DNA from 3 places in the Kocuria cellulosilytica genome. Region 3 is predicted to be linked to each of the others. Evidence: riboswitches for the same ligand, from Rfam matches in the RefSeq annotation. Region 3 holds a riboswitch; each other region holds the start of a gene.
The links. Region 3 has a riboswitch for S-adenosylmethionine ahead of RCG67_RS05025 (LLM class flavin-dependent oxidoreductase). Riboswitches for the same ligand answer to the same signal wherever they lie in the genome.

Region 1 (3,247 bases), on a different contig from region 3:
GGACGGGGGACGAGAGCACCCGGAGGTCCTGCCATGACCGCACCCGATCCGTTCCCCGCGGCGGAGGAGCCGGAGGACCCCTTCGTGCTGAACCGGATCACCGACGCGGAGCTGGAGGTCTCCGTGCCCTTCGAGGTCGAGGCCTCCGAGTGGGAGTTCGACGGCTCCGCCGACGAGGCCGGAGGCGGCTGGGGCTCCGCGGGGGACTACGGCCTCGAGTGAGCGCTCCCCGGCCCGCGACCCGGGCCGGCCCGGAGCGGGCTGCGGGCGGCGCGCACGACGGAGGCCGCAGCCCGATGGGCTGCGGCCTCCGTCGTGTCCTGCCCGCCGGCTACGCCGACAGCGGGAGGGTCGAGGGGTGGAGCTTGAAGAACGGGTGCCGTCCGGTCGTCGCGAGGGCTCCGGGAACGAGGAGCTGGCGGTACTTGGCGCACCATTGCGCGGTTCCCTCCGTGTGCTCCGCCGCGGCGGCGAGGTCGTCGGCCTCAGGGCTCAGGTACTCCTGCACGTCCCCGTCGGTCGACGTGAGCCGGACGAGGTGCAGATCGGGGAGGGCGGTGACGGTCACGTCGATCCACTCCTCGCGCTGGTCGGTGGTGATGGCTGATCTTTCTTCGGACATGGTCATGTTTTCTCCTGACGTTCTTGCAGGCATCCGATGGCGTTGCCCGCCGCTTCGTCATCCGATCCACCCGGGAACATCGGGTTGGCGCGCAGCGGGTCGGAGCCCCTCCGCGGGTTCGCCGGGGATCGCACGATCTCCGGCCGAGCACGCGGACGCCGCATCTCGAGAAGCAGATCCAGGCTACCCCGGAGCTCCGACACCTCGACAAGCGCGTCGTGAGTTGTGTCACTGAAACGTAATGCTCGGGCTCGTCGTCGGCGCCGTCGCCGGTGTTCCGCGCCCATTCCAGCGCAGCGATGTGTCCCCGAGATGTCGGAACGGTGACGCCCCGGGGAAGAACCGCGCACAGCGGGCCGGCCCGGGGCGCGGCCCGGGCGCCGCCGGGCGATGTGGTTCAATGGAGTCAGCTTCAAGAGACCCGGTCGGCAAGCTCCGACTTGACCGGGCACCAACCCCATGTTCACGGGTGGTTCGGATGACGAAGCGGCTCGCGTCGCCGCCACGGCGGTACCCGGTGCGAGCAAGAGCGCACGAAGGATCCCGGCCATGCCCGACCCCCGCACCCCCGTCCCCGCCGTCCGCACGGGCGCGCCGCCCGGCTCCTCCCCGGGCGTCCCGGCCGGACGGGACCCGTCCCCGGTCGAGCCCGCCGCCGGCGTCCCGGCCATCAGCGCCTCCGCCATGAGCGTCGATGACTACGCCCGTGCGGTGCAGGCCCGCACCGAGTTCGTGGACTTCCTGCTGGCCCCGGCCCGCGGCGAGCTCGCCGCCGCCGCCTGAGGACCGGCGCCGTGGACCTGCTCCTGGACCGTTCCGTGCTGCTCGGGGTGCGCACCCCGGAGCGCTGCCCCGAGCTGGCCGGGGTCCTGCGCCGGCAGGGTCACCGGCGGCTGTTCGTGCCCGCCACGGTGCTCGGCGAGCTGCTCGCCGAGCGGCCCGACGAGACGCTGTGGGCGGAGCAGCTCGAGCTGCGCTTCCCGGGCCGGGTGCTGCCGGTGGACGCCGCCGTGGCCCGGGCGTGGGGCGCACTGGCGGCGCGGGCGGCGGCCGACCCGCTCGCCGGCCTCACCGCGGCCACGGCCCTGGTGCACGGGCTGACCGTGCTGACCGCGGAGCCCGGGCGGTACGCCGGCACGGGGACGTCCGTCCTGGACGCGTCCCCGGCCCCGCGCCAGTCCTCGCGGTAGCCCCGCGCCAGTCCGCGCGGCAGCCCTCGCGGTGGCCCTCAGGCGGCCCGGCGGCGGCGCGGACCGCGCTCGGGCACCGAGAGCTCCACGGCGTGCTCGTAGTGCTCGAGCAGCTGCCCGACCAGCACGTCCCACGTCCGGCCCTGGACCGCCGCGTGCGCGGCGGCGCCGAACGCGGCCCGCTTCGCCTCGTCGCCCAGGAGGTCGGCCACGTGCCCCCGCAGCGCTCCGAGGTCCCCCGGGGGATAGAGCCAGCCGGTGCGGGACCGGTCCACGAGGTCGAGGGGCCCGCCCTTACCGGTCGCGACGACCGGCACCCCGGAGGCCATGGCCTCCTGGATCGTCTGGCAGAACGTCTCGAACTCGCCGGGATGGACGAACACGTCGAAGGACGCCATGATGCGGGCGAGCTCCGCGCCGCTGCGCCGCCCGGTGAAGTGGGCCTGCGGGAGCCGGCGGCGCAGGGCGTCCTCCTCCGGGCCCGAGCCCACGACCACGAGGCGCGTGCCGGGCAGGTCGGCGACCGCGGCGAGGTCCTCGACCTGCTTCTCCGGGGCGATCCGGCCCACGTAGCCGACGATCCGCCGGCCGCCGCCGACCTCCTCCCGCCACTGCTCGTCCCGGTGCCGGGGGCTGAAGCGGGTGGTGTCCACCCCGCGCCGCCACACGTGCACGTCCCGGACGCCGTGCTCGGTGAGCTGCCGGACGGCCGAGGTGGACGGCGCGAGCGTGAGCGTCGCGAGGTTGTGCATGGAGCGCACGTGCCCCCACAGGAGCTGCTCGAGGAACGGTGCCCCGTACTTGGCCGCGTAGCCGGGCACGTCCGTCTGGTAGACCGCCACGCACGGCACCCCGAGCTGCTGGGCCGCCACGATCGCCCGGCGGCCCAGCACGAACGGGGAGGCCACGTGGACCACGTCCGGCCGGAAGCGCTCGAGCTGCCGGCGCACCCGCGCCACGGTCCCCCCGGCCACGCGCACCGCCGGATAGCCGGTGAGCGGCACGGCGGGCAGCCGGTGCACCGGCACCCCGTCGAGGTCCTCGACGGCGTCCTCGGCGGGGAGCCCGAGCGGAGGAGGACCGTAGGAGGGCGCCACGACGGCGACGTCGTGGCCTCCGGCGACCAGCTGCTCGACGACCCGCAGCACCGAGTGGGTGACTCCGTTCAGATGGGGGAGGAACTGTTCGGCGACCACGGCGACTCTCATGGGCCCGAGCCTGCCCGGGCCGGGCGACCGGACGGGAAGCGGCGCGTGGCCCGCCGGTGAAGGCGCCGTGAAGCCTCTGCCGGGGCGCCGCGCGGGCGTGGGAAGATGGTCGGTGATGAACTCCCATGGCTCCTCTTCCCCCGCCGCACGCCCCGACCGCAAGGGCGTGCCCATGCCGCTGTGGCTGCAGGGCGTGCTGGAACTCGGCTCCGTGGCCGTGGTGTCCT
Region 2 (3,247 bases), on a different contig from region 3:
GGCGACCACCGCGCACGCCCGCACCCGGTCCGGGTAGGTCACGGCCCACTCCAGGGCCCGGGCACCGCCCATGGAGCCGCCGATGACCAGGCGCCAGGAGCCGATCCCGAGGGCGTCGGCCAGCGCCGCCTCGGCGTGCACGGAGTCCCGGACCGTGACGAGCGGAAAGCGGGAGCCCCACGGGCGGCCCTCCGGGTCCACGTCCGGCGGAGCGGGGGCCGCCGGGCCCGTGGACCCGTAGCAGCCGCCCACGATGTTGGTGCAGACCACGAACCAGCGGTCCGTGTCGATGGCGGCGCCGGGGCCGACCAGGCCCTCCCACCAGCCGCCGCTCTGCGCGGCGCGCCGCTCCGCCTCGGAGGCACCGGGGCGGGCCCGGCCGGCCGCCACGTGGGTGTCCCCGGTGAGCGCGTGCTCGACGAGCACCGCGTTGGACCCGTCCGGGGCCAGGGTCCCCCAGGTCTCGTAGGCGATCCGGACCTCGGGCAGCCGGAAGCCCGACTCGAGCTCCAGCTCGCCGATCGCGGCCGCGCGCGGCACACCGTCCTCGCGGACGGCGGTCCCGGCGCCGGCACCCCCCACGACGGTCACGGTCACTCCTGCCCTCCGTGCGCGGCCGCGGCGAAGCCCTGCTCCAGGTCCGCCAGGATGTCCTCGACGTGCTCCAGGCCCACGGACAGGCGCACGAAGCCGGGCTCCACCCCGGCGGCCAGCTGCTCCTCGGGCAGGAGCTGGCTGTGCGTGGTGGACGCCGGGTGGATGACGAGGGAGCGGACGTCGCCGATGTTCGCGACGTTCGAGTGCAGGGTCAGGGCGTCCACGAAGGCGGCCCCGGCCTCGCGGCCGCCCTCGAGCACGAAGCCCAGGATCGACCCGGCGCCCCGGGGCGCGTACTTCAGCGCCCGCCCGTGCCACGGGGAGGACTCCAGCCCGGCCCAGGACACCGAGCGCACGTCCTCGCGCGCCTCGAGCCAGCGGGCCACCGTCCCGGCGTTGGCCACGTGCCGCTCCATCCGCAGGGACAGCGTCTCGATGCCCTGCTCGATGAGGAACGCGTTGAACGGGGAGATCGCGGAGCCGAGGTCGCGCAGCAGCTGCACCCGGGCCTTGAGGATGTAGGACAGGTTGACGCCGAAGGGTCCCTCCGCCCCCAGGGCCTGGGCGTAGACGAGCCCGCCGTAGGACTCGTCCGGCTGGTTGAAGCCGGGGAAGCGCTCCGGGTAGCGGCCGAAGTCGAAGGCCCCGGAGTCCACGATCACCCCGCCGATCGCCGTGCCGTGCCCGCCGAGGAACTTCGTGGCCGAGTGCACCACGACGTCCGCGCCCCAGCGGAAGGGCTGGACCAGGTACGGGGTCGCCACGGTGTTGTCCACGATGAGCGGCACCTCGGAGTCGTGCGCGATGCCGGAGACCGTCTCGATGTCGAGGAAGTCGTTGCGCGGGTTCGGGATGGTCTCCGCGAAGAAGGCCTTGGTGTTCGGCCGCACCGCCCGCCGCCACTCCTCGGGGTCGTCCGGGTCGGTCACGAAGGTGGTCTCGACGCCGAGCTTGGGCAGCGTGTACTTGAACAGGTTGTACGTCCCGCCGTAGAGGCTGGGGCTGGCCACGATGTGGTCGCCGGCGCCGGCCACGTTGAGCACCGCGAACGTCGTGGCCGACTGCCCCGCGCTGAGCATCAGGGCGCCCACGCCGCCCTCCAGGGCGGCGATCCGGTTCTCCACGACCTCCGTGGTCGGGTTGCCGATCCGCGTGTAGATCGGCCCGAGCTCGGCGAGGGCGAAGCGGTCGGCCGCGGCCTGGGCGTCCGGGAAGACGAAGGACGTGGTCTGGTGGATGGGCAGGGCCCGGGAGCCGGTGACCGGGTCGGGGCTCTGCCCCGCGTGGATCTGCCGGGTCTCGAACGCCCAGCCCCCCGGGTTCTCGGGGGTGGGCCGCTCGGCGGCGGGGACGGGGGCGCCGGCGGTGGAGCGGTCGGTGCTGGAAGCGGTGGTCTCGGACATGCCGTGGGACTCCTTGCGGGTGTCAGGGGTCCCGTCCCGGCCGAGGCGGTGCGGCCGGGAGCGGCCGGGCGCCGGGGACCCGCGCTTGCTCGCTCGCCGGTCGCGAGGAGCCTGGTCTTCACCCAGGGCACCCCACCGCGGTGGAGGGTTGCCGGCCAGCTAGCTGGGGCTTGGACGCTGGCGCTCATGACCTAGACAGCATTCTCCGGATCCGGACGACACGGCGTCAAGCCGGGCCCGGGCGTGACGCCCGGCGGCGGGGGCCGGGTGCACCGCGCCGGGTGCGCCGCGGACCGATTTGGAGACGAAACTCACACGGTGCCACGATGAGCCCATGAGAGTCGACCACGTGTCCTACGCCTGCCGCCCGGAGGGCCTGGCGGCCACCACCGAGCGCATCGCCGACCAGCTCGGGATCGAGCCGGTCAAGGGCGGGGTGCACCCCCGTTTCGGCACCCGCAACATGATCCTCCCCCTCACGAACCACCAGTACGTCGAGGTCGTCGAGGTCCTCGAGCACCCGGCCGCGGTGAAGGCGCCGTTCGGCCAGGCCGTGCGCGCCCGCTCCGAGGCGGGCGGCGGCTGGCTGGGCTGGGTCGTGGAGGTCGACGACCTCGCCCCCTTCGAGCAGCGCCTGGGCCGGTCCTCCGTCCCCGGCTGCCGGGTGTTCCCGGACGGCCGGTGCCTCGAGTGGCGTCAGATCGGCGTGAAGGGCCTCATCGCCGACCCCCAGCTGCCGTTCATGGTGCACTTCGAGTCCGACCCCGAGATGCACCCCTCCCAGGCGCGGATCACGGACGTGGGCCTGGCGGGGATGTGCATCGCCGGGGCCCCGGACCGGGTCACCGAGTGGCTGGGCGCCCCCGTGGAGACCGCGCTCGAGGACCTGGAGGTCGACTGGCGCTATCCGGAGGGCACCCCCGGGGTGCTCTCCGTCACCTTCAGCACCCCGGACGGCCCCGTCACCATCTGAGTCCCGGGGCCGCCGGACGGGTCCGGCCCCCGGGCGTCAGCCCAGCAGCCGGGCGGCGCCGAGGAAGCCCACGGCGTCCAGCAGGAAGTGCGCGACGACGAGGGGCATCACCCGGCCGGTGCGCCGGTAGAGCTCCGCGAAGACCAGGCCCATCACCACGTTGCCGAGGAACGGCCCGATCCCCTGGTAGAGGTGGTAGCTGCCGCGGAACAGGGCCGTGACCACCAGCACCACGGGCCAGCTCCACCCGATGCGGGTGAGCCGGTCGGTCAGG
Region 3 (3,247 bases):
CTCGCGGGCGGGAGTGTCCGCGGCGGAGGGCCTGCCCGCGTAGGCGCCGCGGTGCGCGGCGGCCGGGTGGGTGCCGAGCACCTTGGCCTGCCCGGTGCCGTAGAGGTTCTCGCGCAGCGTGGTGCCCTCGTACCCGGTCCGGTAGCGGCCGCGCTTCTGCAGCTCCGGCACCACCCACTCCACGAAGTCCTCGAACGAGCCCGGGGACACGTGGTAGGCGAGGTTGATGCCGTCCAGCCCGCCGTCGTCGATCCACCGCTCGAGCTCGTCGGCCACGGTCTGCGGGGAGCCGACGATCGGCACGCCCATGCCGCCCATCGAGATGTGCTTGGCGACCTCCTTGACCGTCCACTTCTTGTGCGGGTCCGCGGTGGTGAACGGCGTGAGGAAGGACTGGATGGACTCGGTCTTGATGTACTCCAGGACGTCGTTCTCGTCGTAGCGGCCCAGGTCCACCCCGGACCAGCCGCCCACGAGGCCCAGCGCGCCGTCGGTGTCCGCGTACCGCTCGTAGTCGCGGCGCTTCTGCTCGGCCTTCGCGTCGGTCTCGTCGACGATCACGTGCAGCATGGCGAAGATCTTGAGGTCGTCCCGGTCCCGGCCGTTGGCCTCCGCCTCGTCGCGCAGCTTGTCGGTGACCACGCGGGTCAGGTCCGGGCGGATGCCGCCCACGAACACCGCCTCGGCGTGCCGGCCGGCGAACGCGCGCCCGCGGGACGAGGCTCCGGCCTGGAAGATCAGCGGCGTGCGCTGCGGGGACGGCTCGGTCAGCCCGATCCCCGGGACGTCGAAGTACTTGCCGTGGTGCTGGATGGGGTGGACGAGCGCCGGGTCGGCGAAGACCCCGTTGACCCGGTCCCGCTTGACCGCCCCGTCCTCCCAGGAGCCCTCCCAGAGCTTGTAGCAGACCTCCATGAACTCCTCGGCGATCTCGTAGCGCTCGTCGTGGGAGATCTGCTCCGTGAGCCCGTGGTTCTCCGCGGCGGACTTCAGGTAGGACGTCACCACGTTGAAGCCCATCCGGCCCTTCGTCAGGTGGTCCAGGGTCGCGAACTTCCGGGCCAGCGGATACGGCTGCTCGTAGGTGATCGCGCTGGTCACCCCGAAGCCGAGGTGTTTCGTCACGGCCGCCATCGCGGAGATCTGCATGAAGGGGTCGTTGACGGGGATCTGCGTGGCGTCCCGGATCACCGGGGCCGCGGAGTTCTGGTAGACGTCGTAGTACCCGACGACGTCCGCGAGGAAGAGCGCGTCGAAGAGCCCCTTCTCCAGGAGCTGGGCGACGTCCGTCCAGTACTCGATCGTGTTGTACTCGTCCGCCCGGGACCGGGGGTGCTTCCACAGGCCGGGGGCCTGGTGGCCCACGCAGGTCATGTCGAAGGCGTTGAGGGCGATGCGCTTGCTCATGGGTGTTCCTCCCGGGTCGATGCCGACCCGCGCCCGTGCGTCGTGGAGACCTGCTCGCGGGTCCGACGCACTGCTGGGCGCCGTACTTGCCGCGGAGCGTGTGCACCACGGCCCGATGTTCATCTGGGGCACCCCGCTACGGGAGAGGGTTGCCGCCCGACCAGCCAGAGCTTCGCGTCGGGACTCGTCATCGTCGTCGGGGAACAGCTTAGCGGGTCGCCCGGCACCCGGCGCAAGCCCGACCGCGCACCACGGCGCAGGCCGGGGGACGGTTCAGCCGGACGGTTCGGTCGGCCGGACCGGTCCGACGGTTCGGTCGGCCGGGCCGGTCCGACAGATCCGTCCGACGGGTCGGTCCGACGGATCAGCCGGACGGCTCAGGCGGGCGGGGCGAGCGGTGGAGTCCGGCCCGGGTCCAGGGTCCAGCCCCGCCGGAGCCGGACGCGGAGCTCGATCAGGGGGCAGGTGTCCATGACCACGTCGAGGCCGGCCTGCTCCGCCCGGGCGGCCGCGTCCTCGTCGACGACGCCGAGCTGCAGCCACACCGCCGCGGCGCCCGCGGCGATGGCCTGGTCCACGACCGCGCCGACGCGGCGGGAGTTGACGAAGCAGTCCACCACGTCGATCGGCTCCGGGACCTCGGCGAGGGTGCGGAAACCGGGCTCGCCGTGCACCGGCTCGCCCTTCGGGTTCACCGGGACGATCGTCATGCCGAGGTCGTCCCGGATCTGCTTCGCGACCGAGTGCGCCGGACGGGCCGTGTTGCCGGTCAGCCCCACCACGGCCCACCGACCGGGCCGGGTCATGAGGCGGTCGATGACGGCGGGGTCGTTTCGGGTCATGCCACCAGCCTGGCACGGCACCCTCCCCCGCACGACCCCCTGCCCCCCGCTGCTTCACTGTCCCGCTCTCCTGCTTCCCCGCTCCCCCGCTCTCCTGCTTCCCGCTGCCCTGCTTCCCGCTGCCCTGCTTCCCGCTCTCCTGCTTCCCCGCTCTCCCGCTCTCCCGCTCTTCCGCTTCCCTACTGCCCCGCGAGGTTGCCGGTGTCGGCGACCGCGGCGTGTCCGGTCGCCGACACCAGCAACCTCGCGCGGGGTGCTCCAGCGGGGTGCTCCAGCGGGGTGCTCTAGCGGGGGGCTCTGCCAGGGGGCTCGCGCGGTGTCAGGGCACGGGACGGCCGCGGATCGCCGCCCGCACGAGAGCCACCGCGCGCGGCACGGTGCCGCACGGCGTCACCACGTCCTCCACGAGGTCGCGGTGGGTGATGCGGACCTCTCTCCAGCCCGCGGCCTCCGTGCGGCGCTGACGCCGGATGTCGATCTCGCGCTGACCGGCGCGGTCGTGGTGGGCGCCCTCGTACTGGATGCTGACCCGGGCGGACTCGACCGCGAGGTCCGGAAGGACTTCCGTGCCGTCGGGGGCGACGATCCGGCGGTCGGTCTCCACCTCCCTGATCCCGTGCTCCCGCAGCAGCAGGCGGAGCCGGGTCTCCGGGGCCGAATCCGCGCCCGGCGCGGACAGCTCCGCGGCGACCCGGAGCCTGCGCACGCCCCGCCGCCCCGCGTACCGGCCGAGCAGCCGCATCAGCTCGGCTCTCGGCAGCAGAGGAGGGACGCCGCTCCGCAGGCCGTGGCGGTGCTCGCAGACGGCGCCGTCGACGCAGACCACCAGCTCGTCCGGGTCCAGCACCGCGGCCAGGTCCAGCAGCGTCCGCACCGGGACCGTCACCTCGACGCCTGACACGCGCACGGTCTCCCACGGGGCGAGGTCCGCGTGGTGCCCGGCCACCCCACGGCGTCTGGGCGGCACCCCGTCGTCGGCGCGGGTGACGTGGATCGGC

Region 1: it holds a riboswitch for S-adenosylmethionine, as region 3 does, so the genes downstream of both, RCG67_RS10760 (hypothetical protein) here and RCG67_RS05025 (LLM class flavin-dependent oxidoreductase) in region 3, are expected to answer to the same signal.
Region 2: it holds a riboswitch for S-adenosylmethionine, as region 3 does, so the genes downstream of both, RCG67_RS14610 (bifunctional o-acetylhomoserine/o-acetylserine sulfhydrylase) here and RCG67_RS05025 (LLM class flavin-dependent oxidoreductase) in region 3, are expected to answer to the same signal.

The regions. Positions count from the first base shown of each region.
Region 1 is NZ_JAVFWZ010000006.1:107,184-110,430, forward strand. It holds gene RCG67_RS10750 (hypothetical protein) at 34-222, shown strand; gene RCG67_RS10755 (hypothetical protein) at 332-628, opposite strand; SAM riboswitch class IV at 1,033-1,158, shown strand; gene RCG67_RS10760 (hypothetical protein) at 1,172-1,405, shown strand; gene RCG67_RS10765 (PIN domain-containing protein) at 1,417-1,812, shown strand; gene RCG67_RS10770 (glycosyltransferase family 4 protein) at 1,851-3,020, opposite strand; gene RCG67_RS10775 (cell division protein PerM) at 3,136-3,247, shown strand, end outside.
Region 2 is NZ_JAVFWZ010000011.1:13,882-17,128, reverse strand. It holds gene metX (homoserine O-acetyltransferase MetX) at 1-597, opposite strand, end outside; gene RCG67_RS14610 (bifunctional o-acetylhomoserine/o-acetylserine sulfhydrylase) at 594-2,000, opposite strand; SAM riboswitch class IV at 2,077-2,192, opposite strand; gene RCG67_RS14605 (VOC family protein) at 2,335-2,973, shown strand; gene RCG67_RS14600 (CPBP family intramembrane glutamic endopeptidase) at 3,010-3,247, opposite strand, start outside.
Region 3 is NZ_JAVFWZ010000002.1:525,583-528,829, forward strand. It holds gene RCG67_RS05025 (LLM class flavin-dependent oxidoreductase) at 1-1,407, opposite strand, end outside; SAM riboswitch class IV at 1,485-1,599, opposite strand; gene RCG67_RS05030 (CoA-binding protein) at 1,785-2,249, opposite strand; gene RCG67_RS05035 (endonuclease domain-containing protein) at 2,569-3,247, opposite strand, start outside.